DNA from 3 places in the Verrucosispora sp. ts21 genome. Region 2 is predicted to be linked to each of the others. Evidence: riboswitches for the same ligand, from Rfam matches in the RefSeq annotation. Region 2 holds a riboswitch; each other region holds the start of a gene.
The links. A riboswitch is a leader RNA that binds a small molecule or an ion and turns the genes downstream of it on or off. The one in region 2 is predicted to bind cobalamin.
Positions count from the first base shown of each region.

Region 1: linked by a shared signal. The riboswitch ahead of C1A38_RS07375 (ribonucleoside-diphosphate reductase subunit alpha) and the one ahead of C1A38_RS24365 (ABC transporter substrate-binding protein) in region 2 are both predicted to bind cobalamin.
Region 3: linked by a shared signal. The riboswitch ahead of metE (5-methyltetrahydropteroyltriglutamate--homocysteine S-methyltransferase) and the one ahead of C1A38_RS24365 (ABC transporter substrate-binding protein) in region 2 are both predicted to bind cobalamin.

Region 1 covers NZ_PNOZ01000012.1:51,023-54,291, forward strand. The annotation lists gene C1A38_RS07375 (ribonucleoside-diphosphate reductase subunit alpha) at 1-1,383, opposite strand, end outside; cobalamin riboswitch at 1,519-1,724, opposite strand; gene C1A38_RS07380 (endo-1,4-beta-xylanase) at 1,965-3,269, shown strand, end outside.
Region 2 covers NZ_PNOZ01000071.1:1,219-4,487, forward strand. The annotation lists gene C1A38_RS24360 (FecCD family ABC transporter permease) at 1-692, opposite strand, end outside; gene C1A38_RS24365 (ABC transporter substrate-binding protein) at 725-1,660, opposite strand; cobalamin riboswitch at 1,746-1,878, opposite strand; gene C1A38_RS24370 (M14 family metallopeptidase) at 2,005-3,269, opposite strand, start outside.
Region 3 covers NZ_PNOZ01000058.1:27,925-31,193, forward strand. The annotation lists gene metE (5-methyltetrahydropteroyltriglutamate--homocysteine S-methyltransferase) at 1-1,981, opposite strand, end outside; cobalamin riboswitch at 2,095-2,306, opposite strand; gene C1A38_RS22525 (response regulator transcription factor) at 2,616-3,251, opposite strand; gene C1A38_RS22530 (sensor histidine kinase) at 3,203-3,269, opposite strand, start outside.

The sequences.
Region 1 (3,269 bases), on a different contig from region 2:
GGCCAGGTTGATCGATCCGAGGTTGCACACCGCCGTCTCGGTGTCGCTGTTGACCTCCAGGATCTCGGTGCACAGGTTCGACAGGTGGATGGTGTTGCCCGGTGCGCCGGTCTGGTTGGACAGCCGGTTCGACGCATCCTTGAACGTCATCCACCCGTTGCCGGTCTGCGCGAGGGTGCGCATCATCCGCCCGTACAGGTCGCGGGCCTTGACCGTGCGGACCGCCTTCTTCTCCGCCGCCCGGTACGCCTCGTCGAACGCCTCGCCGTACAGGTCGGGCAACTCCGGCGCGTCGGAGGGGTCGATCAGCGACCAGTCGCCGTCGGCTTCCACCCGGCGCATGAACTCGTCCGGGATCCAGTTGGCCAGGTTCAGGTTGTGCGTACGCCTCGACTCCTCGCCGGTGTTGTCCCGCAGCTCCAGGAACTCCTCGATGTCCGGGTGCCAGGGTTCCAGGTAGACGCAGGCCGCACCCTTGCGCCGGCCGCCCTGGTTGACCGCCGCCACCCCGGCGTCGAGGGTCTTGAGGAACGGCACGATGCCGTTCGAGCGCCCGTTGGTGCCCCGGATCAGCGCCCCTCGACCCCGCACCCGCGTCCAGGAGATGCCGATCCCACCGGAGAACTTCGACAGCTTCGCCACCTGGTGGTAGCGCTCGTAGATCGAGTCGAGTTCGTCGCGGGGCGAGTCGACGAGGAAACACGACGACATCTGGGTGTGTCGGGTGCCGGAGTTGAACAGCGTCGGCGAGCTCGGCAGGTACGCCAGGCTGGACATCAGCCGGTAGAAGCCGATCGCTTCGCCGGGTGTCTGGGACAGCCCGCAGGCGACCCGCAGCAGCCAGTACTGCGGGGTCTCCACCACCTGCCGGGTCTGCGGGTGCCGCAGCAGGTACCGGTCGGCGACGGTGCGCAGCCCGAAGTACTCGAACCGCAGGTCCCCCGCCGGGTCGACGGCGTCGTCCAGCTTGCGGGCGTTGCGGGCCACGAACGCGGCGGTTTCGTCGCCGATCAGGCCCAGGCCGTGGGCGTACCGGATGGACTGGCTGAAGCTGGCCACCTGCTGGCCGCGTACCTCCTTGTCGACGAACGCGGCCAGCAGCCGCGCCGCGAGCCTGGAGTACTGCGGCTCCTCACCGATCAGTTCGGCGGCCGTCTGGATCGACAACTTGTCCAGTTCGGCGGTGGTCGCACCGTCGTACAGGCCGCTTATCGTCTTCGTCGCCACCCGCAACGGGTCGATCTCGTCCAGGTCGGTGACCCAGCGCTCCACCGCCTTGACGATCTTGTTGACATCCACCGGCTCGGTGTCGCCGTTGCGTTTACGCACCTGCATCACGTGCCGGCGTTGCTCCGGCCCCGCCTGTTCCCGGGTCACCGTCATGGTCCCTCCTCGTACCGGTCGGCGAAGGTCGACGGGCACGCGGGAGGACGCCGCCGGCCACCGGACGGGCTGACTGCCGTCGATGACCAGCTGATGGCGTCGGCCGTCCCGCGCGGCCTTCGACCGCCGCACGCGTAGGCGTACGGCGCGCTGGCAGGTCTTCGGACTCGTGGGCGTGTTCGTGCCTACTGGCCGTCGCTTCCCAGACCTGGCGGATCCAGTGCTTCGTTGACGGCGGTCGTTCCCACTCACCGCTGCGGGGCAGTCCCGGAATTCCACCGGGTTCCCTCTTGCCTCGGCCGTCGTGGAGTGACGGCCGAACCAGCTGCGGACACCACTATATATGGGAACAGGCCAGGAACCTCAACACCACATGCTGTGTCGTCGCGCGCGCCGCACGGATCACCCAACCGGGCGCGACGATGGGCGCGGACGCCTTCGAGCCCGCACATGTTTCCGAAAACTTCCGGAAGCTCTGGCTATGCCAATCGGCTCGTCATAGCATGCACGCGCTTGGATCTGTCCGGAAACCCGACGTCAGGCACCCCCACCACTGTCCAATTTGCGTAAGGGACCAGTCGATGCGCCTGTGGAATCCGTCCCAACGATCACGACGCCGATCACGAACTTTCGCCGTACTCTGTTCGGCCGCGCTCGTCGCGGCCATCACCGTCGCCCCCACCCCGGCGGCAGCCGACGAGGTCGTGCTCAGCAACGACTTCGAGTCCGACTCGTACGCCCCCTGGGGGCCGCGTGGTGACGTGACCCTCGCCATCGCCGACGAGGGGCGCGACAGCGACGGCAGCCTGTCGGTCACCGGCCGTACCGCCAACTGGCAGGGACCGGCCACGAGCGCGACGGCGCTGATGCGGCCCGGCAACCGATACACGGTCACCGCCTGGGCGAAACTTCCGACCGGCACCGACGGCAGTGCCGGCGTGCACTTCACCGTCGAGTCCACCCCGGCCGGTGGCGGTGAGAACACCTACACCTGGATCGGCGACAACGTCACCACCACCGCCGACGAGTGGGTACGCATCGGCGGCGAGTACACCCTGCCCACCGGTCTGGACGCCGCCACCCTCTACGTGGAGGCGGAAGGCAACACCCCGTTCCTGCTCGACGACGTCCTGATCACCGCGCTGGACGGCGGCGGGGGCGGGCCGGAGCCGGGCACGATCGTCATCGACACCGACTTCGAGGACGGCCTGGACGGTTGGGGACCCCGCGACGGTGGTCCGGGCGCCCCGACGGTCACCATCACCGACGTCGCGCACGGCGGCACCTCCGCCGCGCTGGTCACCGACCGGGTGAACCAGGGCGCCGGCCTGGGCCGCGACGTGACCGGCCTGTTCACCGCGGGTGTCACCTACGAGCTCAGCGCGTGGCTGCGGTTCGCCGAGGGTCAGCCGGCCGACCAGATCTGGCTCAGCCTGGCCAGCACCACCGGGGACAGCCAGTCGTTCGCCACCCTCGCCCAGTTCGAGACGATCACCAACTCGGGCTGGACGGAGGTGACCGCACGGTTCACCATGCCGGCGGCGGACAGCGCCTTCCTCTACTTCGAGACCCGCTGGCAGGGCGAGGACGTGGCCGGCAACACCAGCGACTTCCTGGCCGACGACATCGTCGTCCAGGTGCCTGAGCCGCCGGTCATCGAGGACCTCACCCCGCTGTACGAGACCACCGACTTCCCGGTCGGCGTGGCCATCGACAGCCGGGAGACGATCGGTGCTCCCGCCCAGCTGCTGACCCGGCACTTCAACCAGATCACGCCGGAAAACCACATGAAGCCCGAGGCCTGGTACGACGAGGCGGGCAACTTCCGCCCGCACGAGCAGGCGCTGGCCATGATGGACTTCGCCCGCGACAACGACCTGCGCGTC
Region 2 (3,269 bases):
AAGTACGGCAGGACCAGCCGGACGTCCTGCCAGCCGGCGGTGGCCAGCCGCCCGAGCAGCCAGGAGTAGACGGCCTGGATGCTGTCCGCGTTGCGTTGCAGCAGGTACGTCTGCCCGGCGGAGAGGAACGCGGAGACGGCCACCCCGGCCAGGATCAGCGCGGCCGGCGAACGACTGCGCCCACCGGCCGCACCGAGCAGGTACGTCATGATCACCGCACCGAGCGAGCCGACGAAAGCGGCAAGCGGAATGGTGGGCGGCAGACCGGTCAGCGCACCGCTCGCACCGACGCCACCGATGGTCAGTACGACGGTGACCGCCAGCCCCGCCCCCGCGGCCACCCCGAGCAGGTACGGGTCGGCCAGCGGGTTGCGGAACACCCCCTGGTAGGCACCGCCGGCCAGGGCCAGCAGCCCGCCGACCAGCAGTCCGAGCACCACCCGGGGCAACCGCAGCTCGGTGACGATGGCGACTTCCCGCTCAGTCAGTCCACTGTCGACGTGCACGCCGGGCAGCAGGTTGAGCAGTTCGAGCGCGACACTGCCGGGGGGCAGGCTGACCGGGCCGAGCGAGACACCGGCGACGACCGCGACGAGTACGGCGACGACACCGGCGGCGAGCCAACGTTTCCGCAGGCCCGCCGGCCGGGCCGCCGGCGACAGGGAGGGGCCCCTTTTCAAGGCTTGACGCATGGGAAGGGTCCCCTGTCAACGCCTGCCGTTCGTCACTTCTCGGCCTTGGTGGTGGCGTCCACGATGGTGCGCAGCAGGTCCACCACGCGCGGGCCCCAGCGGGAGGCGATGTCGTCGTCGAGCTCCACGATCTGGCCGTCGCGTACGGCGTTGATGTCCGCCCAGCCGCTGCGCGCCGAGACCGTGGCGAGGCTCTGCTGGCAGCACTTGACGTCGGAGAGGAAGACGAAGTCCGGGTTGGCCGCGACGATCATCTCCTGGGAGAGCTGCGGGTAGCCGCCGCTCCTGCCGTCCGCGTCGGCCGCGTCGGCGATGTTCTCCAGGCCGGCGAGGGAGTAGATCGAGCCGATGAAGGTGTTGCTGGTGACGGTGTACAGCTCCGGGCCCAGCTCGTGGAAGTAGGTGGGTGCCTGAACCCGCTGCGGCACCTCGGCCACGATCTTCGCGATGTCGTCCTTCATCCGCTGCACCACGTCGGCGCCGGCGGTGGCGTTGCCGGTGAGCACACCCAGGTCGGTGATCTGCTGGTACGTGTCGTCGAGCGTCTGCGCCGCGGGGGTCAGGTAGACCGGGATCTTCAACGCCGCCAACTGGTCGACGATCTTGTTCCGGTCGTCGCTGAGCACCACCAGGTCAGGGTTCTTCGCGGCGATCGCCTCGGCGTTGGGCTGGTAGCCGGACAGCTCCGTCTTCGGTGCGTCGGCCGGGTGGTTGGACTGGTCGTCGACCGCGACGACCTGCGGGCCGGCACCGACCGCGAAGAGCATCTCGGTGGCCGTCGGCGCCAGCGAGATGATCTTCTCGGGGCGCTGGTCCAGCGTCAGCGACCCGACGGTGACGGGAAAGGCGCCGCCGGTCGGGCTGCCGCTGGCCGTGGGGGTCTCGGTGGTCTTCTCGGCGCAGGCACCGAGCGCCAGTGCGGCCACCGCGAGGGTGGCGGCGAGAATCCGGGGGGTACGTCTGAACATCGGTCCTCCTGTCGGTCGAGGAGTGTGGTGCTTCGCCGACAGGGAGCCACAGGCACCCGTGGGCGAGGCGCCCTTCCTCGAGAGCGCGTGTCGCGACCGCGCCACAGGCGACCTGGCTCGTCCCCCGCTCGGGGGCATCACAGTTGCGGGACAGCGCCGGTTTCACACCGACTTCGCTGTGGCGGGTCGGTAGAACCGTAGCGCACGCCCGGTGGCCGCCCCGCCGAGCCGGGGGACGGCCACGTGGGTCGACTCGACGCCGAGCCGACCCACGCATCTGGTACCCGAGTCACTTCCTGAAGACGGGGCCCCGCGCGAGGGGGGTGTGACGGGGCCCCGTCGGCTCAGGAGGCGGTGATGGTGACGTTGTCCACAGCCGCTTCGACCAGGCTCGCCGTGGAGGCGTCCGCCGCCTCCACCAGGATCCGGATCGACTGCCCGGCGTACGGGGTGAGGTTGAGGCTGGAGGTGGTCCAGGCGCCGTTGCGGTTGCTGGCCGCCCCGGCCTGGCTGAGCAGGGTGGTGGTGCCGCCGTTGTGCACCACGCTGACCCGGAGGTAGTCGGCCGAGGACGAGTTCGAGCCGTGGGCCAGGTACCACGCCAGCGACAGCGTCAACGTGCCGCTCGACGGCAGGGTGATCGCCGGGGAGCGGGCGCTCGTCACGCCGCCGTCGACGTCGTAGTCACCGGCTGCGGAACCGGCCAACCGACCGGTCACCAGGTCGTTGCTGCCGGCGTACGGGGTGAGCTGCTTGGCCCCGCTGGAGTTGGTGGCCTGGGCGGCACCCCGCTCCCACTGGCCCGAGGTCGCGGTGTCGGTGCCGTTGGGGTTGATCGTCCAGCCGGTGTTGGTCTCGAAGGTGTCCGACCAGACCGTCGTACCGCCGCTGCCACCACCGCAGTACTGGGCCTGCTTGTTGATCGCCCGGTACGGGCAGTCGGCGTACTCGGCGAGGATGAGCACCGCCTCACGGTTGCGCGTGGTCTGCTGCGGGATCACCTCGTCGGGCGGGTAGAAGCCGCCGCCGGAGGCCGAGCGCGGGTACAGCTCGAAGGTGTACGCCCAGATGCCGTGCACCGCCCACATCCAGTCGATGCTGCTGCCGTCGGTGATGTACAGGTCACTTGACTGCTGGGGGGTGAAGTTGTTTGTCGCGGCCATCTGCCGACCGATGGTGGCGAAGGTGTTGTACTGGTCGGCGTTCATCCCGGTGGCGGTGTCGTTGTACGTGTACCCGTACGGCCAGAGCACCAGCTCGGAGTAGGTGTGGAAGTCGATGTTGGCCTTGATCTGCTGGACTCCACCGACGACCCGGCTGTTGACGAAGTTGCGCAGCGCCTGCGTCTCCGGCGCGGAGAAGGCCGAGGGACCCCGGTAGGTGTCCGAGGAGGTCGAGCTGGAGGAACCGCCGCAGCAGCCCCAGTTGTAGCTCCAGTTGCGGTTGAGGTCCGTGCCGACGTACGACGATCCGCTGTTGGGTTGGCGGTTCTTGCGCCAGGACCGGTAGGAGCCGGTGGCGATGTCGTACTCGCTGCCGTCCGGGTTGACCGACGGCACGATCCAGATCTCCCGGTTGTTGACCAGGTTGGTGATCCGGGAGTCGGAGC
Region 3 (3,269 bases), on a different contig from region 2:
ACCGGGACGCCTCGATGCTGGTGACGTCGGCGTCGAGGGCGTCGATGGCGGTGATCACCTCACCGAACTCCGAGTAGCACAGGTGGGTGTGGATCTGGGTGTCGTCGGCGACGCCGCTGGTGGCCAGTCGGAACGCGCCGACGGCCCAGTCCAGGTATGCCTTCTGGTCAGCCTTGCGCAGCGGCAGCGTTTCGCGCAACGCCGGTTCGTCGACCTGGATGACCCGGATTCCTGCCGACTCCAGGTCGTGGCACTCGTCCCGCAGGGCGAGCGCGACCTGGTCGGCAGTGTCCGCGACAGGCTGGTCGGTACGGACGAAGGACCAGGCCAGGATGGTGACCGGGCCGGTGAGCATCCCCTTGACCGGCTTGCTGGTCAGCGACTGCGCGTAGGTGGACCACTCCACCGTCATCGGTGCCCTGCGCGCCACGTCGCCGTAGATGATCGGCGGCCGGACACAGCGGGAGCCATACGACTGCACCCAGCCGTGTTCGGTGGCGGCGAAACCGTCGAGCTGCTCGCCGAAGTACTGCACCATGTCGTTGCGTTCCGGTTCGCCGTGCACGAGCACATCCAGACCCAACTGCTCCTGCAGCCGGATGACATGCTCGACCTCGGCGCGCATCCGCGACGCGTAGCCGGCGTCGTCGAGGCTGCCGGCGCGGTGTGCGGCGCGGGCCTTGCGCAGCTCGGTGGTCTGCGGGAACGACCCGATCGTGGTGGTCGGCAGCTCCGGCAGCCCCAGCCGTTCCTGCTGGCGGGCCGCCCGGCTGGCGTAGTCGCCGCGCTGCCGGTCGGTGGGGCGCAGTGCGGCGAGGCGTCCGCGGACGTCGTCGTGGCGCCAGGCCGCCGGGATGGCCGGCAGCGGTGCGGGCAGCGCGGTGGTGCCGTCGCGCAACGCGCGGCCGAGCAGGACGACTTCGTCGACCTTCTGCCGGGCGAACGCGAGCCGCGCGGCCAACCGGGGGTCGAGGCGGGCTTCGGCGGTCAGGTCGACCGGGACGTGCAGCAGGGAGCAGGACGTGGACACGGCGACGTGGTCGGCCAGCCCGGCGACCGTCGCTCCGGCCGCGATCGCGGCGCGCAGGTCGGTACGCCAGATGTTTCGTCCGTCGACCAGGCCGGCGACGATGGTCCTGCCGGCCAGTGGGCCGGCGGCGGCGAGTCGGTCGAGGTTGCCCGGGCCGGCGACCAGGTCCAGGCCGATTGCTTCGACCGGGGTGTCCAGTAGCGCCGGCAGGGCGGCGCCGAGGTCACCGAAGTAGGTGGCGACGAAGATCTTCGGCCGGTGCGTGAGTTCACCGAGCCGGATGTAGGCGCGGCGTAGGGCGTCGATCTCGGCCGGGGTGCGGTCGGCGACGTAGGCGGGCTCGTCCAGCTGGATCCAGGCCACCCCCGCCTCGGCGAGTGCCGTGAGGATCGCGGCGTACGTGTCGACCAGGTCGTCGAGCCGGGCGAACGGATCGTCGCCCTTGGCCAGCAGCAGGAACGTGGCCGGCCCGATGAACACCGGTCGGGTGGTGATGCCCAGGTCGCGGGCCTCGGCGTGCTCACCCAGCGCCTTCGCCGGGTTCGCGGTGAAGACGGTGTCGGGGCCGATCTCCGGCACCAGGTAGTGGTAGTTGGTGTCGAACCACTTCGTCAGTTCCAGCGCCGGCTCGGCGTCGACGCCGCGGGCCATGGCGAAGTAGGTGTCCAGCGCGGGCAGGCCCAGCCGGGCGAAGCGGGTGGGGATCGCGCCGACGGCGACGGCCGTGTCGAGGACCTGGTCGTAGTAGGAGAACGTGTTCGACGGGATCGCGTCGAGGCGGGCGTCGTGCAGCGTCCGCCACACCTGCGCGCGCAGCCCGGCGGCGGTGCTTTCCAGAGCGTCGACGTCGATGGTGCCGGCCCAGTACGCCTCGACGGCCTTCTTCAGCTCACGATCGACGCCGATACGTGGGTAGCCGAGCACAGTGCTCTGGCCGAATGCGGTAGTCACCTGTGGGGTCCTTCCCTCGAAGTGCCCAGCGGACCCGGGAGGGAAGGCAGGCACATCTCACGGTGCCCGCTTCCGCCCTGGCCCTCCCGAGAGGCCGCCGGCGGCGCACACCGGTGGCGTGCGCAGCGCTGGCAGGTCTTCGGACTCGCGGGCATGACACGAGGTCACCTACTGGCCGTCGCTTCCCGGACCTGGCGGTCCAGTGCTTCGTTGACGGCGGTCGTTCCCACTCACCGCTGCGGGGCAGTCCCGGTCTCTCACCGGGTTCCCTCTTACGACACCCCACCCTGGCGGGATGGGGCGAACCAGCGCCGCTCGCCATCGTACGGGCCTGACGGTCGTCTCCGCGTCACGCTGTCCGACGTGCGGGATGGATGTCAGGTCGAGGACGCCGGGGTCGGTGGCGTGTCGGACGTGGTACGGGCCGGTGTGTCGAAGGTTCGAGGCGTTTGGTGTGTACGCGTTGGTCGTCTCGGCTGATCGACCAGCATGGCGTCTCTCCCTTGATCGGCCGGTCAGCCGCTACTCGTACAGTCCCGACGCAGGGCCGTTCGTTTGACAGCCCCACACGGACGTACCCAAGTGACCCAGGTCGGATGCGGCCGGCCGGCGCTGGCGTCCGCCTTCCACCCGCTCAGGCGTTGAGGTACGCCAGGACGGCGAGGACGCGCCGGTTGTCGTCATCGGAGGGCGGCATGTCGAGTTTGGTGAATATGTTGTTGATGTGTTTGCTCACGGCCTTCTCGGTGATGCGGAGCTTGGCTCCGATCGCCGCGTTGGAGCGACCTTCGGCCATTTCACCGAGGACGTCGCGTTCTCTGGGGGTGAGCACCGCCAGCGGCTCTCGGCGGGCGAGGAGTTGCGAGATGACTTCATGGTCCATGGCGGTACCGCCGGCGGCGACCCGGCGCACGGCGTCGACGAACTCGCCGACGTGGGACACGCGGTCCTTGAGCAGGTAGCCCACGCCGCCGTGTGGCGTGCTGAGCAGTTCGCGGGCGTACAAGGGCTCGACGTGCTGGGAGAGCACGAGGATGGGCAGGCCGGGAATCTGGGTACGAGCGGCGATCGCAGCCTGCAGACCTTCGTCGGTGAATGTCGGCGGGAGACGGACGTCGATGACCGCCACCTGGGGCCGGTGGGTGGTCAGGGCGGGCAGCAGGGCCGGGCCGTTGTCGACGGCGGCGACGACGTCGAAGTCGTAGGCCCGCAGGATTCGGGTCAGCCCGTCCCGGAGGAGCGCGTGGTCCTCGGCGATGACAACGCGCACGGCAACTCCATGGTGATG